DNA from 3 places in the Streptomyces sp. NPDC057623 genome. Region 3 is predicted to be linked to each of the others. Evidence: riboswitches for the same ligand, from Rfam matches in the RefSeq annotation. Region 3 holds a riboswitch; each other region holds the start of a gene.
The links. A riboswitch is a leader RNA that binds a small molecule or an ion and turns the genes downstream of it on or off. The one in region 3 is predicted to bind cyclic di-AMP.
Positions count from the first base shown of each region.

Region 1 (5,558 bases), on a different contig from region 3:
GGGGAGCGGGGCGACACGGGTGCCCGCGCCTCGCCGGGTGCGGATCAGGGAGGCTGCTTCCAGCTCGCGGTACGCTCGTGCCACTGTGCCCGCGGCCAGTCCCAGGTCGGCGGCCAACTGCCGTACCGTCGGCAGGCGTTCACCCTCGGGGAGGCGGCCGGTGGAGATCAGGGCGGCGAGCTGGGCGCGGATCTGCTCGTACGGCGGGACCGGGCTGGCCGTGTCGATGCGCAGGGTGGCCTCGCTCACCGGCGGCCGATTCCGTTGCCGCCGGCCCGGCGGCCCCGCCAGGCGGCCGTGGCCCGCGGTGAGACGATCGTGAACAGGCACCAGGGTGCCGTGAGCAGGGCGAGCAGTCCCAGTGGCCACACCGTCCAGTTGCCCACGGCTCCCGCCGTGCCGTCGCACGTCGTGCTCATCAGCGCACCCGACACCGTCGAGGCCACGCCGAACAGGGCCGACGAGACCACCAACCCCCACGCCGCGACGATCGCCAACGTCCGGTCTCGGCGGGACTGTTCGTCGCCGGGGCGGGTCGCGATGCGCCGCAGGGACCAGCCGCAGGCGGCGGTGGACAGGGCGAGGGAAGCCAGGACGGGAAGGCCGTAGTAGAGGCCAGGCCAGGGGGTGTACGAGTGGGTCACGCCCCCGCAGGTGGCGGTGAACGCGCGCCCCGCGCGGCCCAGGTCGTCCCGGGATGCCACCGTGGCTGCCGTGATCAGCAGCACGACCAACGCGGCTGCGAGGCCGAGCAGCAGGACGGTCATGCGACGCGGAACGTAGTCGCGGACCCTGCGTGGGGTGAGGTCCGCCGTGCGTACGGCGCCGCGGCGCGGCGTGGTCAGCAGGTCGCCGAGCAGTACTCCGGCCACCGCGCAGAGGCCGAAGACGAGGATGGCGTAGAGGGCGCCCTCCCCGTTCTTCAGGGGGAGCAGCCAGCGGGTGGCCAGTATCCCGACGGCCAGGCCCGTCCAGCGGGCGTAGCGGTCGAGAGGTACGCGGGACGCGGGCGTCGGCGCGGAGGGACGTGAATCGAGTTCGAGCATGAGAAAGGCGGACCCCCGTGGAAACGACTTGTACTCACCGCTTGTACTAAGTGGTGAGTACAAGATGCGCCCTCCCGGGGTTTTGTGTCAACCGCTTGATACAACCTGCCCGGTGACCTCGCCCAGCCCCACCCGCACCCCACCCGGCCCGGGAGCCCAGGCGGACAGGGTCACCACGTCGCCGTCCTCCAGGAACGTCCGCTTTCCGTCGGGGAGTTCGAGAGGGTCTCGGCCGTTCCACGTCAGCTCCAGCAGGGAGCCGCGCTCGCGCTCGGTGGGACCGCTCACCGTGCCCGAGCCGTACAGGTCGCCGGTGCGCAGGGAGGCGCCGTTCACGGTCATGTGGGCGAGTTGCTGGGCGGCCGTCCAGTACATGGTGGAGAAGGGGGGCTCGGAGACCACGTGGCCGTTGACGGCCACGGAGATGCGCAGGTCGTAGCCGCCGGGTTCGGCTTCGGAGCCCGAGTCGTCGAGGTACGGCAGCAGGGAGTGTGTCCGCTCCGGTGCGGCCACCCGCGCCTCCTCGAGCGCGTCCAGCGGGGTGATCCACGCCGACACCGACGTGGCGAAGGACTTGCCGAGGAACGGGCCGAGAGGGACGTACTCCCAGGCCTGGATGTCGCGTGCCGACCAGTCGTTGAGGAGGCACAGGCCGAAGACGTGCTCCCGGAAGTCGCCCAGCGCCACCGGCTCGCCCATCGCCGACGGCGTCCCGACCACGAAGCCGACCTCGGCCTCGATGTCGAGGCGGACCGACGGGCCGAAGACCGGAGCCGGGTCGGCGGGAGCCTTTCGCTGGCCCGACGGGCGTACGACATCCGTACCGGACACGACGACCGTGCCGGAGCGTCCGTGGTAACCGATCGGCAGATGCTTCCAGTTGGGGGTCAGGGAGTCCGCGGCGTCGGGGCGGAAGATCTGGCCGACGTTACGGGCGTGGTTCTCGGAGGCGTAGAAGTCGACGTAGTCCGCGACCTCGAAGGGGAGGTGCAGAGTCACCGAGGACAGGGGGTGGAACAGGTCCGCGACGGCCGCCTGGTGCGCCGGAACCGTCACCCACGCCGTCAGGGCGCGGCGCACGTCCGACCAGGCGGTGGGGCCCGCGGCGAGCAGCGGGTTCAGGGAGTCCTGGGCGAGCAGTGGGGCATACGGCGAGCCGAGTGCGTGGGCCGCCTTGCCCGCGTCGAGGACGTGGTCGCCGAGCCGGACGCCGACCCGGCGCGCGGAGTCCGAGCCGGGAAGGGAGAAGACGCCGTACGGAAGGTTGTGCGTGCCGAAGGGGTCGCCCTCGGGGAGATCGAAGGGGGGCATGGGGTGCTGCCTCACTCTCATACGCTCCGTGCCATGTGGTCGGGCCACACGTTACGGGTGAGGTGCCGGTCTTGGGCAGTGCCGAGCTCGCGTCGCCGGGCCGGTGAATCACCAGGTCGCGGTACCCGGCCGAGACTCGGGCGCCTCCGACGCGATGCGCTGACGCGGCCGCCGGACCACGGGGGAGTGAAATCGCAACAACCGGAAGGAAGTTGCGCAGGCTGAAACAGAATCCGAACCGGAACAGGTGTCAACACATGTGAACACAGCAGCCGTCCGGTTCACGTCGAGTCGATGGGGCTTCCTGTCCGTATTCTCTGATCATGGCCCCACCCATCGCATATTCACTCATCGCCACTGACCTGGACGGGACGCTGCTCCGAGGCGACGACACGCTCTCCGACCGCTCCCTCGACGCGCTCGCGCAGGTCGCGGCGGCCGGTGCCCAGCACCTCGTCGTGACAGGACGGCCGGCGCCCAGAGTGCGGCCGCTCCTCGACGTCCTGGGCAGCCGGGGGCTCGCGGTGTGCGGACAGGGCGCGCAGTTGTACGACGCCGGCGCGGACCGTCTGCTGTGGTCCGTCACCCTGGACCGGGAGTTGGCGGAGACCGCGCTCGGCAAGATCGAGGCCGAGGTCGGGGAGGTGTACGCGGCCGTCGACCAGGACGGCGTCGACGGGCTCACGCTCATCGAACCCGGGTACCTGATGCCCCACCCCACCCTGCCCGCCGTACGCGTCCAGTACCGCGACGACCTGTGGTGCGAGCCGATCAGCAAGGTGCTGCTGCGCCATCCCACCCTGTCCGACGACGAGTTGGCTGCGACGGCGCGATCGGTCGTCGGTTCCCTCGCGACGGTCACCATGTCCGGGCCCGGGACCGTCGAACTCCAGCCATGCGGCATCACCAAGGCGACCGGTCTCGCGCTCGCCGCCGAGCACCTCGGCCTCGGCGCGCACGAGACCATCGCCTTCGGGGACATGCCCAACGACATCCCCATGTTCGACTGGGCCGGCCGCGGGGTGGCGATGGCCAATGCCCACCCCGAACTCAAGGCGGTCGCCGACGAGGTCACCCTCTCGAACGAGGACGACGGCATCGCCGTCGTCCTCGAGAGACTGTTCGCGGGCAGTTTCGCCGATCTCGCCTAGTAGGGCCCGTTGACGTTGTCGATCGAGCCGTAGCGCGCGGCCGCGTAGTTGCACGCGGCCGCGATGTTCGCGACCGGGTTGAAGGGGTCGTACACCGTCCCCGGCACGTGGTAGGCCGCGAAGGTGGGGTCGATGACCTGGAGGAGGCCCTTGGACGGGGTGCCCGCCGCGGCGTTGGAGTCCCAGTTGTTGATGGCCTGCGGGTTGCCCGACGACTCGCGCATGATGTTGCGGTGAATGCCCTCGTACGATCCCGGAATTCCGTTCTGTCCCATGATGTCCAGGGCGTTGCGGATCCAGCCGTCGAGGTTGTCCGGGAACGTCTTCACCGACGACTGGGTGGCCTGGGCGACGGCGGACTTCTTGGCGGGCGCGGGCGCCTTCTCGGCCGTCTTGGTCGGCGTGGCGGCCGTCTTGGTCGCCCGGACCTTCAGGTCGACGCCCGGGTGGATGAGCCGGGGGTTGTCGCCGATGGTCGCGCGGTTGTCCTTGTAGAGCTGCTTCCAGCCGCCCTGCGCGTCATACCGATCCGCGATGCCGTAGAGCGAATCGCCCTTTTTCGTGGTGTACGTAATGGTCTTGTCCTTCGCCACGGAGGGCGCGGACCGGGGTGCCGCCTGGGCGGCGCTGGGGGCCTGGGCCGGCTGGGCGGCGCTCGCGGTGGTGGCGCTCAGCAGCGGGAGCGCGAGGGCGGCGGTGCCGGTGCCGGCCATGGCGACACGGCGGGTGAGCGGACTGGTGCTGGGGCGGCGGTGCTTGCCTCGGGACATGGCGCTGTTCCTCTCCGGCGCCTGCGAGGTGAGCTGTCGGGTTCGGGCGGGAGATGCCCGGCCGCGCCGCCGTGCGGCGTCGCGACTTCACCCCTAGCCGTCCGGTGCGCCATCAAGGCGTCCGGTCCGGCGGCCTACCTGGGTCCCCCGCTCCTGCCGTACGTGTGTGAGTTCCGTGGGTGGATGACTCGGGCGGCGGCAGGATTCGGCGTCCGCCCGACTGAGCGGGAACGTATGCGAGAGCACATGTCCGGAACAAGTGCCGTGGTCACCTGACGTGCCGGTTGACCATGGTCTGGTGGGTATGGGGTACTTGATCCTTTGCGGTTGCCAAGCCTCAACTTGCGTGTGAGGCAAGGGGAGACGAGGGGGTGCCGGGCGGTGCGGGCGGCCGGGCGGGCGTGACCCAAGTCACTGGCATCCACAAGAGCGGCAAATCGGGCAATGAATCCAACTCGCCTTTATCCGGCTGTCCGTGGAGTCCGTTTCTCCCATGTGCGGTGGAAAAGTACCTCTTCGCCCTCCAGGCAGACGACCTCGTTGGAGACGACGAAGTCATGCCGGTCACAGCTGATCTCCGAGCGCGTCCGCACCGTCGCGTCCCATGCCTGCTCCGGGCGGTGCAGACGGATCGACCACTCCGATCGGGTGCGGGCCGACAAGGGGTCCGACTCGTTGATCGTGTACGTCTCCAGCGCGTCCTCGGTGAACTCCAGACCGTCGGGGTACACGCGCGTGCCGCCGTACCGAGGGTCGACCTCCAGGCGCCACTCGCCCTTGGCCACGTCCCGCACGACCAGCCGCTCGGGGCGCGGCTCGTCCAGCGTGACGGGGGAGTTCACGCCGAGCGGCTCCGCCTGTTCCGGTTCCTCGAAGGTGATCGCCGTGCCGTTTGCCGTGCCCTCCGCCACGTCGTCCACCGTTTCGTCCAACGCACGCGCGCGTACCGGAAGTTCCAGGGAGCTTCCCGCCGGTTCCAGGCCGAAGCCCGCCGCCGAGTCCGGCTGGGGCCAGATCCACGGCCAGTACGCGGAGGAGACCGCGAGGCGGATGCGGTGACCGGGCGGGAAGGCGTGGCCGATGCCGTTCAGCTCGAAGGTCACGTCCTGGGTGGCGCCCGGCTCCCACGGCACCGCACGATCGCGGCCATGGCGGGCGGACAGGTTCAGCACGCCCCGCGTCACCAGGGTCGAGGCACCGTCCGGCGCCACGTCGCAGAGCCGGGCGACGACCTGCCCGCGCGGCACCTCCGACGTCAGCCGCAGCCGCACCCTCGGCCG
Region 1 covers NZ_JBHVGZ010000001.1:361,462-367,019, reverse strand. The annotation lists gene ACFU95_RS01760 (GntR family transcriptional regulator) at 1-249, opposite strand, end outside; gene ACFU95_RS01755 (hypothetical protein) at 246-1,046, opposite strand; gene fahA (fumarylacetoacetase) at 1,134-2,357, opposite strand; gene ACFU95_RS01745 (HAD family hydrolase) at 2,681-3,508, shown strand; gene ACFU95_RS01740 (transglycosylase SLT domain-containing protein) at 3,505-4,278, opposite strand; cyclic di-AMP (ydaO/yuaA leader) riboswitch at 4,284-4,467, opposite strand; gene ACFU95_RS01735 (CocE/NonD family hydrolase) at 4,740-5,558, opposite strand, start outside.
Region 1: it holds a riboswitch for cyclic di-AMP, as region 3 does, so the genes downstream of both, ACFU95_RS01740 (transglycosylase SLT domain-containing protein) here and ACFU95_RS23665 (peptidoglycan DD-metalloendopeptidase family protein) in region 3, are expected to answer to the same signal.

Region 2 (5,558 bases), on a different contig from region 3:
CACCAGCTTCGAGCGCACCAACTACTTCGAGACCATGCCCGCCCACCAGCTGGAGCTCGCGCTGTGGCTGGAGGCCGACCGTATGGGCAGCCTCCTGGTGGCGCTCGACGAGGAGGGCCTGGAGAACCAGCGCGACGTCGTCAAGAACGAGCGCCGCCAGCGCTACGACAACGTCCCCTACGGCACGGCGTTCGAGAAGCTGACCGCCCTGTCGTACCCCGACGGACACCCCTACCACCACACGCCGATCGGCTCGATGGCCGACCTGGACGCGGCCAGCCTGGAGGACGCCCGCGCGTTCTTCCGCACCTACTACGCGCCCAACAACGCCGTCCTGTCCATCGTCGGCGACATCGACCCGGAGCAGACCCTCGCCTGGGTCGAGAAGTACTTCGGTTCCATCCAGGCTCACGACGGCAAGCCCGAGCCGCGCGACGGCGCACTGCCCGAAACCATCGGCGAGCAGCTGCGCGAGGTCGTCGAGGAGAACGTTCCCGCGCGCGCGATGATGGCGGCCTACCGGCTCCCGATGGACGGCACACGCGAGTGCGACGCGGCCGACCTGGCGCTGACCGTCCTCGGCGGCGGTGAGTCCTCCCGTCTCTACAACCGGCTCGTGCGGCGCGACCGTACGGCCGTGGCGGCCGGGTTCGGCCTGCTGCGCCTGGCCGGGGCGCCCTCCCTGGGCTGGCTGGACGTGAAGACCTCCGGCGATGTCGAGGTCCCCGTCATCGAGGCGGCCGTCGACGAGGAGCTCGCCCGCTTCGCGGCGGACGGCCCGACCGCCGAGGAGATGGAGCGCGCGCAGGCCCAGCTGGAGCGCGAGTGGCTGGACCGGCTCGGCACCGTCGCTGGCCGCGCCGACGAACTGTGCCGGTACGCCGTCCTGTTCGGCGACCCGCAGCTCGCCTTCACCGCCGTGCAGCGCGTCCTCGCCGTCACCGCCGAGGAGGTCCAGGAGGTCGCCAAGGCCCGCCTGCGTCCCGACAACCGCGCGGTGCTCGTGTACGAGCCGGTCGCCGACGAGGCCGAGGACGCCCAAGCCCCCGCCACCGACGAGAACGAGGAGTCGGCGCAGTGACCGAGCTCGCCAGCATGGAGTTCCACCCGCAGCCACAGGCCGGCGAGGCCCGGCCCTGGGCGTTCCCTGCGCCCGAGCGCGGCAAGCTGGACAACGGCCTGACGGTCCTGCGCTGCCACCGCCCCGGCCAGCAGGTCATCGCCGTCGAGGTGCTCCTGGACACGCCCCTGGACGCCGAGCCGAAGGGCTTGGACGGCATCGCCACGATCATGGCGCGCGCCCTCTCCGAGGGCACCGACAAGCACACCGCCGAGGAGTTCGCGGCCGAGTTGGAGCGTTGCGGCGCCACGCTCGACGCGTACGCCGACCACCCCGGCATCCGCGTCAGCCTCGAGGTGCCCGTCTCCCGTCTGCCGAAGGCGCTGGGGCTGCTCGCCGACGCCCTCAGGGCGCCCGCGTTCGAGGACGCCGAGGTCGAGCGCCTGGTGCGCAACCGGCTCGACGAGATCCCGCACGAGCTGGCCAACCCCTCGCGCCGCGCCGCCAAGGAGCTCTCCAAGGAGCTGTTCCCGGCGACCTCGCGCATGTCGCGCCCGCGTCAGGGCACCGAGGACACGGTCACGGGCATCGACTCGGCGGGCGTACGCGCCTTCTACGAGCGGCACGTGCGCCCCGTCACCTCCACCGTCGTGGTCGTCGGCGACCTCACCGGCGTCGACCTCGACGCCCTGCTCGGCGACACCCTGGGCGCCTGGACCGGCTCCCCGGCCCAGCCCCGCCCGGTCCCGCCGGTGACCGCGGACGACACCGGCCGCGTCGTCATCGTGGACCGCCCCGGCGCCGTGCAGACGCAGCTGCTGATCGGCCGTATCGGCCCCGACCGGCACGACCGCGTGTGGCCCGCGCAGGTGCTCGGCACCTACTGCCTCGGCGGCACCCTCACCTCCCGCCTGGACAAGGTCCTGCGCGAGGAGAAGGGCTACACCTACGGTGTGCGCGCGTTCGGGCAGGTCATGCGCTCCGCTCCGGACGGCACGGGCGCGGCGATGCTCGCCATCAGCGGCTCCGTCGACACCCCGAACACCGGTCCGGCGCTGGACGACCTCTGGAAGGTCCTGCGCGGGGTCGCCGGTGAAGGGCTCACCGACGCCGAGCGGGACTTCGCCGTGCAGAACCTCGTCGGGGTGGCCCCGCTGAAGTACGAGACCGCCGCCTCCGTGGCGAACACGCTGGCCGACCAGGTCGAGCAGCACCTGCCCGACGACTACCAGGCGAAGCTGTACCAGCAGCTCGCCGCGACCGGCACCGTCGAGGCCACCGCGGCGGCCGTGAGCGCCTTCCCGGTGGACCGCCTGGTGACGATCCTCGTCGGCGACGCGGCCGCGATCCGGGAGCCCGTCGAGGCCCTCGGCATCGGCGAAGTCACCGTCGTGGCAGCCGAGTAGAGGGCCGGGCACAGGACCGAGCAGAGGACCGAGTAGAGGACGACACCGCGCCGGGCGACGGCACGCGTGCGTGAGGGGCCCTGGTGACTTCGAAGTCACCAGGGCCCCTTTATGCCCGAATTGAGGGAAAGGTTGCCTGTCTGGCCTGTGGGATGCGCTACAAAATCCGCGATCCGTTTGGGGATTGAAAGTGGTGCCGCTTAGCGTCTTCCGGGCTGTCCGTCAGGCAGTGCGCCGCGCCCGCGGCACCGGACAGCCATCGCCGAGTCCCCGTACGGCGCGAGCCAGGGGAGCCGGGGACCCGCCCGTAGTCCCTGGGGTGAATCGGACGCCCGCGCAGCCGCGAGGGGGTCCGTAGGAGACCTTCCTGCTCCGAACCCGTCAGCTAACCCGGTAGGCGAGAAGGAAGGAAAGGACCAGCCACTACATGGCGTTCACCTGCGCCACCGGGAAGAACCGCGCCTCCGGGAAGCATCGTCGTCCCGGCCGGTTCGAGCGCACCACCGCCCGCGCGGCGGGCGTCGCCGCTCTCACCGCCACCGGCGTCATAGGCACCCTGGCCGCCCCGGCTCTCGCCGCCGAACCCGCCGTCGAGCAGACCGGTCTCATACCCGTCATCACCGTCGACGACACGCTCGCCGAGCAGATCGACGCCCAGGCCGCCGCCCAGAAGCAGGCCGCCCAGGAGGCCGCGGCCAGGAAGCAGGCCGCCGAGGAGGCCGCCCGCAAGCAGGCCGCCGAGAAGGCCAAGCAGGAGCGCGAGGCCAAGGAGCGCGCCGCCCGCGAGGCCGAGCGCAAGCGCCTGCTGTCCTACGTCGCCCCGATCTCAGGTTCGTACGTCTCCACCGGCTACAAGTCCGGCGGGGCCGTCTGGTCCTCCGGCAGCCACACCGGCGTCGACTTCCACGCCGCCAGCGGCACCTCCGTCCACGCGGTCGGCTCCGGCACCGTCGTGGAGGCCGGCTGGGGCGGGTCGTACGGCAACAACATCGTGATCAGGATGAACGACGGCACGTACACCCAGTACGGCCACCTGTCGTCCATCGGCGTCTCGGTGGGCCAGACCGTCACCCCCGGCCAGCAGATCGGCCTGTCCGGCGCCACCGGCAACGTCACCGGACCGCACCTGCACTTCGAGGCCCGCACGACGGCCGAGTACGGCTCCGACATCGACCCCGTCGCCTACCTGCGCTCGCACGGCGTGAACGTCTGACGTCCCCACCGCGTCTCCCCGAGGCCCCGCCTCTCAGCGGTCCGCCTCCCCGAGGCACTGCTTCCCCGAAGCCCCGGCTCCCGTGCCGGGGCTTTCGGCGTTTCCGGGACGATCGACTGTCCAAAAAATATCCATGGATTCCGGCCCGCCGTCGGAAATTCCGTCCGGTTGCAATAGAGTCACCGGGAACACGTCATTCGTCGACGTTTCACGGGGATTAAGGCGGAGGTCGGTCATGCGTATTCCGGCGCACTCGGTATGCACCGCGATCCGGGACGACATCGTCGCCGGCGTCTACGAGCGCGGCGGCCGGCTCACCGAGGAACTCCTCGCGCGGCGCTACGGCGTCTCCCGCGTCCCCGTCCGGGAGGCCCTGCGCACCCTGGAGGCGGAGGGCTTCGTGGTGACCCGGCGGCACGCGGGCGCGTGCGTCGCCGAACCGACCGAGCAGGAGGCCGCCGACCTGCTGGAGATGCGCACGCTCCTGGAGCCGCTCGGTGCCGCCCGGGCCGCCCAGCGGCGCACCGAGGCCCATCTGAAAGTCCTGCGCGGCCTGGTCAGGCTGGGCCAGGAGCGGGCCAGGAGGGGAAACAGCGAGGATCTGCGCTCGCTGGGCAGCTGGTTCCACGAGACGCTGGCCCAGGCCTCCGGCAGCCCCGCGCTGGCCTCGACGCTGACCCAGCTGCGTCACAAGATCGCCTGGATGTACGCCGTGGAGGCGCCGGCCAACCCCGCGGAGTCCTGGACCGAGCACGGCGCGATCGTGGACGCGGTGGCGCGCGGCGACGGTGAGCGCGCCCGGGCGGTCACGGCACTGCACGCCGAGCGCGCGCTCTCCGCGCACCGGCTGCGGTTCGGCACCGGCGGCGATCGCGCCGACCGTGTGAGGAATTCGCAACATCCCGTAAACATGCCGAGCCTGCGACATTAACACGGGCGCCGTATACAAAGAGGGGATATTCGGTGGCGGATAATTTCCGCTGCCCTTTTTCAGGTGGACCGGTAATTCCGGTGGCCGCCTGCCCGAAAACAGCGAAGCCGCGCCCGCCGAAAAGGCGGACGCGGCTTCACCACTTGCTACGGAGTGCCGCTCAGGTCATTCAGACCGTCTCGGGCAGCTCCTCGAGGCCCTCGGAGACCAGCTTCGCCAGACGGTCGAGGGCGACGTCGGCGCCCTCGGCGTCGGAGGCGAGCACGATCTCCTCACCACCCTGGGCGCCCAGGCCCAGGACGGCCAGCATGGAGGCCGCGTTGACGGGGTTGCCGTCGGCCTTGGCGATCGTCACCGGGATACCTGCGGCCGTGGCGGCCCGGACGAAGATGGAAGCGGGGCGGGCGTGGAGGCCCTCGGCCCAGCCGACGTTGACGCGGCGCTCAGCCATGTGATGCTGCCCTTCGGTGTTCAGGGTTGTCTAGACCAGTTTCCCACACCCGTGAAGCATGCCGGGAGGGACAAAACGTCCCCTCCTGAGGTGACCGTCGGGTCGCGGCCTCGACCCGTCATACGTCCTCCACAGACTGCCTCGCGCCGTTGTCGTACGCGAGCCGTACTCTGGGCCCCATGCAGAGCGCCTCGGACCGGCACGAGTACCCCGCCCACTGGGAAGCCGACGTGGTGCTGCGCGACGGCGGCACCGCGCGCATCCGCCCCATCACCGTTGATGACGCCGAGCGCCTGGTCAGCTTCTACGAGCAGGTGTCGGACGAGTCGAAGTACTACCGCTTCTTCGCGCCCTACCCGCGACTGTCCGCAAAGGACGTCCACCGCTTCACGCACCACGACTTTGTGGACCGGGTGGGACTCGCGGCCACGGTGGGCGGCGAGTTCATCGCCACCGTACGCTACGACCGGATCGGCGCCGACGGAATGCCCGCGTCC
Region 2 covers NZ_JBHVGZ010000120.1:10,716-16,273, forward strand. The annotation lists gene ACFU95_RS48910 (M16 family metallopeptidase) at 1-1,081, shown strand, start outside; gene ACFU95_RS48915 (M16 family metallopeptidase) at 1,078-2,466, shown strand; cyclic di-AMP (ydaO/yuaA leader) riboswitch at 2,717-2,880, shown strand; gene ACFU95_RS48920 (M23 family metallopeptidase) at 2,894-3,679, shown strand; gene ACFU95_RS48925 (GntR family transcriptional regulator) at 3,915-4,610, shown strand; gene ACFU95_RS48930 (HPr family phosphocarrier protein) at 4,780-5,061, opposite strand; partial or broken gene ACFU95_RS48935 (GNAT family N-acetyltransferase) at 5,241-5,558, shown strand, end outside.
Region 2: it holds a riboswitch for cyclic di-AMP, as region 3 does, so the genes downstream of both, ACFU95_RS48920 (M23 family metallopeptidase) here and ACFU95_RS23665 (peptidoglycan DD-metalloendopeptidase family protein) in region 3, are expected to answer to the same signal.

Region 3 (5,558 bases):
ACCTGGACGCTGCCCGGCCGGGAGGACTGGCGGCTGTCCCAGCTGCACGGCCGCTGGGGTGCCGAGTCCCGGCTGGCGCGCTCCCCTCTCACCTACGGTGAGCAGGTCATCGGCAGCCGCCGCGGGCACACCGGGCACCAGCACCTGCCCTGGGTCGCGCTCGACACGGACGCCACCGAGGAGCGCGGCGAGGTCTACGGCTGCGCCCTGGGCTGGTCCGGGTCCTGGCGCATCGCCGTCGCCCAACTCCCGGACGCGCGCGTGCAGGTCACGGGCGGCGCCGGACACGACGACTCGGGCCTGCTGCGGCTGGCGGCGGGGGAGTCCTTCACCACGCCCGTCTTCGCGGGCCTGTGGAGCGACGGCGGCTTCGGCGGGGCGAGTCGCGCCTGGCACGCCTACCAGCGCGGGTATGTGATCCCGAACGCCGACCAGGACCGGCCGGTGCTGTTCAACTCCTGGGAGGCGACGGAGTTCGACATCTCCGAGGAGCAGCAGAGTGTGCTCGCGCGGCGGGCCGCGGCCATCGGCGTGGAGCTGTTCGTGGTCGACGACGGATGGTTCGGGACCCGCACCAGCGACCGGGCCGGGCTCGGCGACTGGACACCGAACCCCGACCGGTTTCCCGCCGGTCTCAAGCCGCTCGCCGAGTACGTGCACGCGCTCGGCATGCAGTTCGGCATCTGGGTCGAACCGGAAATGGTCAATCCGGACAGTGAGTTGTATCGAGCCCATCCAGACTGGGTTCAGTATCAATCGGGACGAAACCGGACGGAATTCCGCAATCAACTCGTACTGAACCTCGCGCGCGAGGACGTCCAGGAGTACCTGTGGGAGCGGCTCGACGGACTCCTCTCCAGTGCCCCGATCGACTATGTGAAGTGGGACTTCAACCGCTGCTTCACCGACGCGGGCTGGCCCGGTGAGCCGTACCCGCAGCGCCTGTGGGTCGACCACGTGCGCGCCCTGTACGGCCTGCTGGACCGGCTGCGCGCGGCCCACCCGGGCGTGGCCTTCGAGTCCTGCTCGGGCGGCGGCGGACGGATCGACCTCGGTGTGCTGGGCCGGACGGACCAGGTGTGGACCTCGGACAACACCGACCCGCTCGACCGGCTCGCCATCCAGCACGGCTTCAGTCAGATCCACCCGGCCCGGGCCATGGCCGCCTGGGTCACCGACAGCCCGAACGCCATGCTCAACCACCGCGCCAGCTCCCTGCGCTTCCGGTTCGTGAGCGCCATGGCCGGGGTGCTCGGGGTCGGTGGCGACCTCGCCCGGTGGACCGAGGAGGAGCTCGCCGAGGCGCGGGAGTGGGTGACCCTCTACAAGGAGATCCGGCCCCTGGTGCAGCGGGGCGACCTCTACCGGCTGCGGGCTCCGCGGGGCGGGCTCAGCGCGGTGCAGTACGTGCTCGGGGACGAGACGGTCGTCCTCGCCTGGCTCCAGGCGCAGCGCTACGGCGAGCCCGTCCCGACGCTGCGGCTGCGCGCCCTGGACCCGACGGCAGCGTATGAATGCCTTGAAACGGGCGAAATTCACCGAGGCGCCGTACTGGGACATCATGGACTTCGTGTCGGTTTGCGGGGCGACCTTGATGCGACGGTTATCCGGCTGCGTCGCATCTAGGGTTTCTGTCCGAATTGGTGCCTTCATTCCAACTCGCTCTGGAGTAAAGGAAGGTGGAGCAGTGTCACGTGAGGAGCGTCATATCCGTGACGGTGCGTCGCCCGTCATGTTCATGTAATTAAGGTGCTTTTCAAGGGGTTTTGAGTCGGACGACGCCTGATAATTCACGCAGGGTGACGGGTAATTCCCACAAGGGATCAACAGGAACGCATTCGGGCGGAACCCCTCACTTGTTCCCTTGCGTCTTCCTCGCTTACGTTCGCCACCAATCCGGACGGACGCCGAATCCTGCCGCCGACCGGATCCCGCGCAAACTCACCCGTGTACGGCAGGAGCGGGGGACCCACAGGTACAACCGCCTGTTCCGGTCTCCGGAACAGGCTTGGGGTCAAGTCGCGTCCCCACGCGACCGGGCATCTCCAGCCCGAACCCGACAGCTCACCTCGCAGGCGCCGGAGAGGAATTCGCCATGCCCGCGAAGGGTAAGCACCGCCGCCCGAAGTCCCTGCGCTTCACTCGCTCCATCGCCGTCGCCGGAACCGGTGGAGCCGCTCTCGCTCTCCCGCTCATCGGTGCCACCGGCGCCCACGCCGCTCCCTCGCAGTCCGTTTCGGAAAAGGCCGTTCAGTCCCTTCCGGTCGCCGAGAAGAAGGCGGTCGACAAGAAGGACACCGAGAAGAAGGCCGGTCTGCGGACCTATTCGGTGAAGGTCGGCGATTACCTTTCGAAGATCGCCGACGACCAGAACGTCAGCGGTGGCTGGAAGCAGCTCTACGCCGACAACCGCGAGGCCGTCGGCGACGACCCGTCGCTGATCCACCCCGGCCTGAAGCTCTCGATCGGCGGCAAGAAGGCGACGGCGAGCACTCCCAAGTCGTCGTCCTCCCCCTCGTCTTCCTCCTCCGCGCCTTCCAAGTCGCCCTCCGACGCGGCCGCCTCGAAGTCCGCCGCGTCGAAGACCGCCACGACCACCGAGAGTGCCGAGGACGCCGGCACGTCCAGCGGCTTCTCCGCCCCTGTCGACGGCGCCGCCGTCGGCACCGCGTACAAGGTGGCGGGCAGCATGTGGTCGAGCGGCTACCACACCGGTGTCGACTTCTCCGCCGCCACCGGCACCCCGCTGAAGGCGGTCGGCGCGGGCACCGTCGTCTCGGCCGGCTGGGGCGGCGCGTACGGCAACCAGGTCGTCATCCAGCTCGCCGACGGCTACTACGCGCAGTACGCCCACCTGTCCTCCCTCTCCGTCTCGAGCGGCCAGACCGTGACCGCGGGCCAGCAGATAGGCCTCTCCGGCGCGACCGGCAACGTCACCGGCCCCCACCTCCACTTCGAGATCCGGACCACGCCGGACTACGGCTCGGACCTGGACCCGGTCGCCTACCTCCGTTCGAAGGGCGTCGCCATCGGCTGACGGCGGCCCCGCGACAGCCACCTGCCTGACACGCAACCGAAGGCCGGACCCCGATCCCCGGGTCCGGCCTTCGGTGTGTTCGCGGGTGTCGACAGAGTGGGGGCGATGGGGGGAGAGTGATCTCCGTCCAGTCGGTGCAAGCGCTTTCTATGTCATCGCCCCAGCGAAGGAGCCCATCCGTGTCGACCACGCGCAGAGCATTCGGAACCCTGGCCGCGGGCGCCGCCCTGGGAGCGCTGGTTCCCGCGGGTGCGGCGAGCGCCGCCGGCCCCCACCGCCGGCTCATCGCCCGCGACGACTTCTGCCACGGCCTCGGCCAGTGGGCGACCGAGCTGCAGAACGGCGGCACCGTCACCGCCGCCCACGGTGTACTGGAGATCGACGTGCCCAGCGGGGCCACCGTGTGGTTCAGGCAGCGGCTCGAAGGGCCCTACGCCATCGAGTACACGGCCACCGCGGTCTCGGCCGGCGGCCCCAACGACCGTGTCTCCGACCTCAACAACTTCTGGAACGCCCTCGACGTCCGCTCCCCGGACGACCTCTTCGCCACGCGACGGGGCGGCGCGCTGGAGGAGTACGACCACCTCAAGACGTACTACGCCGGCTACGGCGCCAACTACAACACCACGACACGGCTGCGCCGGTACGTCGGCGAGGCCGGGGTCCGCCCGCTGATCTTCGACTACACGGAGCCGCTGCTGGTGCCCAACCAGCCGAACCGGGTCCGTATCGTCTCCGACGGCTCGACCGTCCAGTGGTGGAACAACGGGCGGCTCGTCTTCGACCATACCGACCAGGAGCCGTACACCGGCGGGCACTTCGCCTTCCGGACCGTGTGGAGTCACTTCCGGGTCAGCGACTTCCGGGTGTGGCGGTTGCGCCCACAACGCGCCTGATCGGAGGGTTATTCCGAGTTTGGTGAACCCTTTAGGAGTGGCTTATCTCACCGCTCGTCAACCCTCGCCTACGGTCGCGTAGGTCACATTCGAAGGTGAATCATGTGCCGATGTGGCAGACGATTCGAAGAGTGACAGCAGATCAGTGATCGGGTCGTACGTTGCGGTGGGGGACAGCTTCACCGAGGGCGTCGGCGACCCCGGCCCCGACGGGGCCTTCGTCGGTTGGGCAGACCGGTTCGCGGTCCTGCTCGCGGACCGGCGCCCCGAGGGCGACTTCGACTACGCGAACCTCGCCGTGCGCGGCAAACTGCTCGACCAGATCGTCGAGGACCAGCTTCCGAGGGCCGCCGAACTGGCCCCGGACCTGGTCTCCTTCTGCGCGGGCGGCAACGACATCATCCGACCCGGAACCGACCCCGACGAGGTCGCCGAACGCTTCGAGCGGGCGATCATCCAGCTCACCTCCGCCGTCGGCACCGTCATGGTGACGACCGGCTTCGACACCCGTGGCGTCCCCGTGCTGAAGCATCTGCGCGGCAAGATCGCCACGTACAACGGTCATGTGCGGGCCATCGCCGACCGGTACGGCTGTCCGGTGCTCGACCTGTGGTCCCTGAAGACCGTTCAGGACCGCCGGGCGTGGGACCACGACCGGCTCCATCTGTCCGCCGAGGGGCACACGCGCGTGGCGCTCCGTGCGGGCCAGGTCCTCGGCCTGGAGGTCCCGGCCGACCCGGACCAGCCCTGGCCGCCGCTCCCGGCCCGCGGCACCCTGGAGATCCGCCGGGACGACGTCCACTGGGCGCGTGAGTACCTGGTGCCGTGGATCGGGCGGCGTCTGCGGGGCGAGTCGTCGGGGGACCATGTGACCGCCAAGGGCGCGTTGTCCCCGGACGACATCAAGATGCGGATCGAATCGGTGGCTTGAGGCGGCGCCTCGGCGGTGTGGGCCGTGCCCGGTTCGGGGGCGCGGCCCACACGGCTGCCGTGGCCGCGGTGAACCGGCCGCCCGGCGACCGGCGGCCTCACCGCGCCGACGCCGTCAACGCCTCCCGCTCCAGACCCAGTTCCCGGGCGAGCGCCTCGTCCACCCACTCCCGGGCACGCGCGCGTGACACCGCGCCGCGGTACGACGTCAGCTGTACGGCGAGACCGTCGAGGAGGGCCGTGAGGCGCAGGGCCGTTCCGGTGGGGTCCGGGCAGCGGAACTCGCCCGCGGCCACGCCCTGATCGATGACCTCGATGATGGCGCCCTTCCACTGCCGGTCGAGGTCCCGTGTGACGTCCTGGAGCGCGGGCTCACGCAAGGCCCCTGCCCAGCCCTCGATCCACAGCCGCCAGCCCTTGGCCTGGCCGGTCGGCGCGTACCAGCGCACGGCCGCCCGCAGTCGTCGCAGCGCCGTCGTACGGCGGCCGAGGATCCCGCGCAGTCTGGCCAGGTCGCCCTCGGCCGCGTGGGTGAAGGCGGCGGCGACCAGTTTCTCCTTCGTGGCGAAGTGATAGAGCACCAGCGCGTTGCTCACCCCGAGCGTCGAGGCCACGTCGGCGATCCTGACCGCCGCCACGCCCCGCGCCTCTATCTGCTCCACGGCGGCCCGCAGCAACTCCTCGCGCCGCTCGGC
Region 3 covers NZ_JBHVGZ010000023.1:74,589-80,146, forward strand. The annotation lists gene ACFU95_RS23660 (alpha-galactosidase) at 1-1,626, shown strand, start outside; cyclic di-AMP (ydaO/yuaA leader) riboswitch at 1,896-2,091, shown strand; gene ACFU95_RS23665 (peptidoglycan DD-metalloendopeptidase family protein) at 2,096-3,037, shown strand; gene ACFU95_RS23670 (DUF6250 domain-containing protein) at 3,217-3,933, shown strand; gene ACFU95_RS23675 (SGNH/GDSL hydrolase family protein) at 4,079-4,864, shown strand; gene ACFU95_RS23680 (TetR/AcrR family transcriptional regulator) at 4,962-5,558, opposite strand, start outside.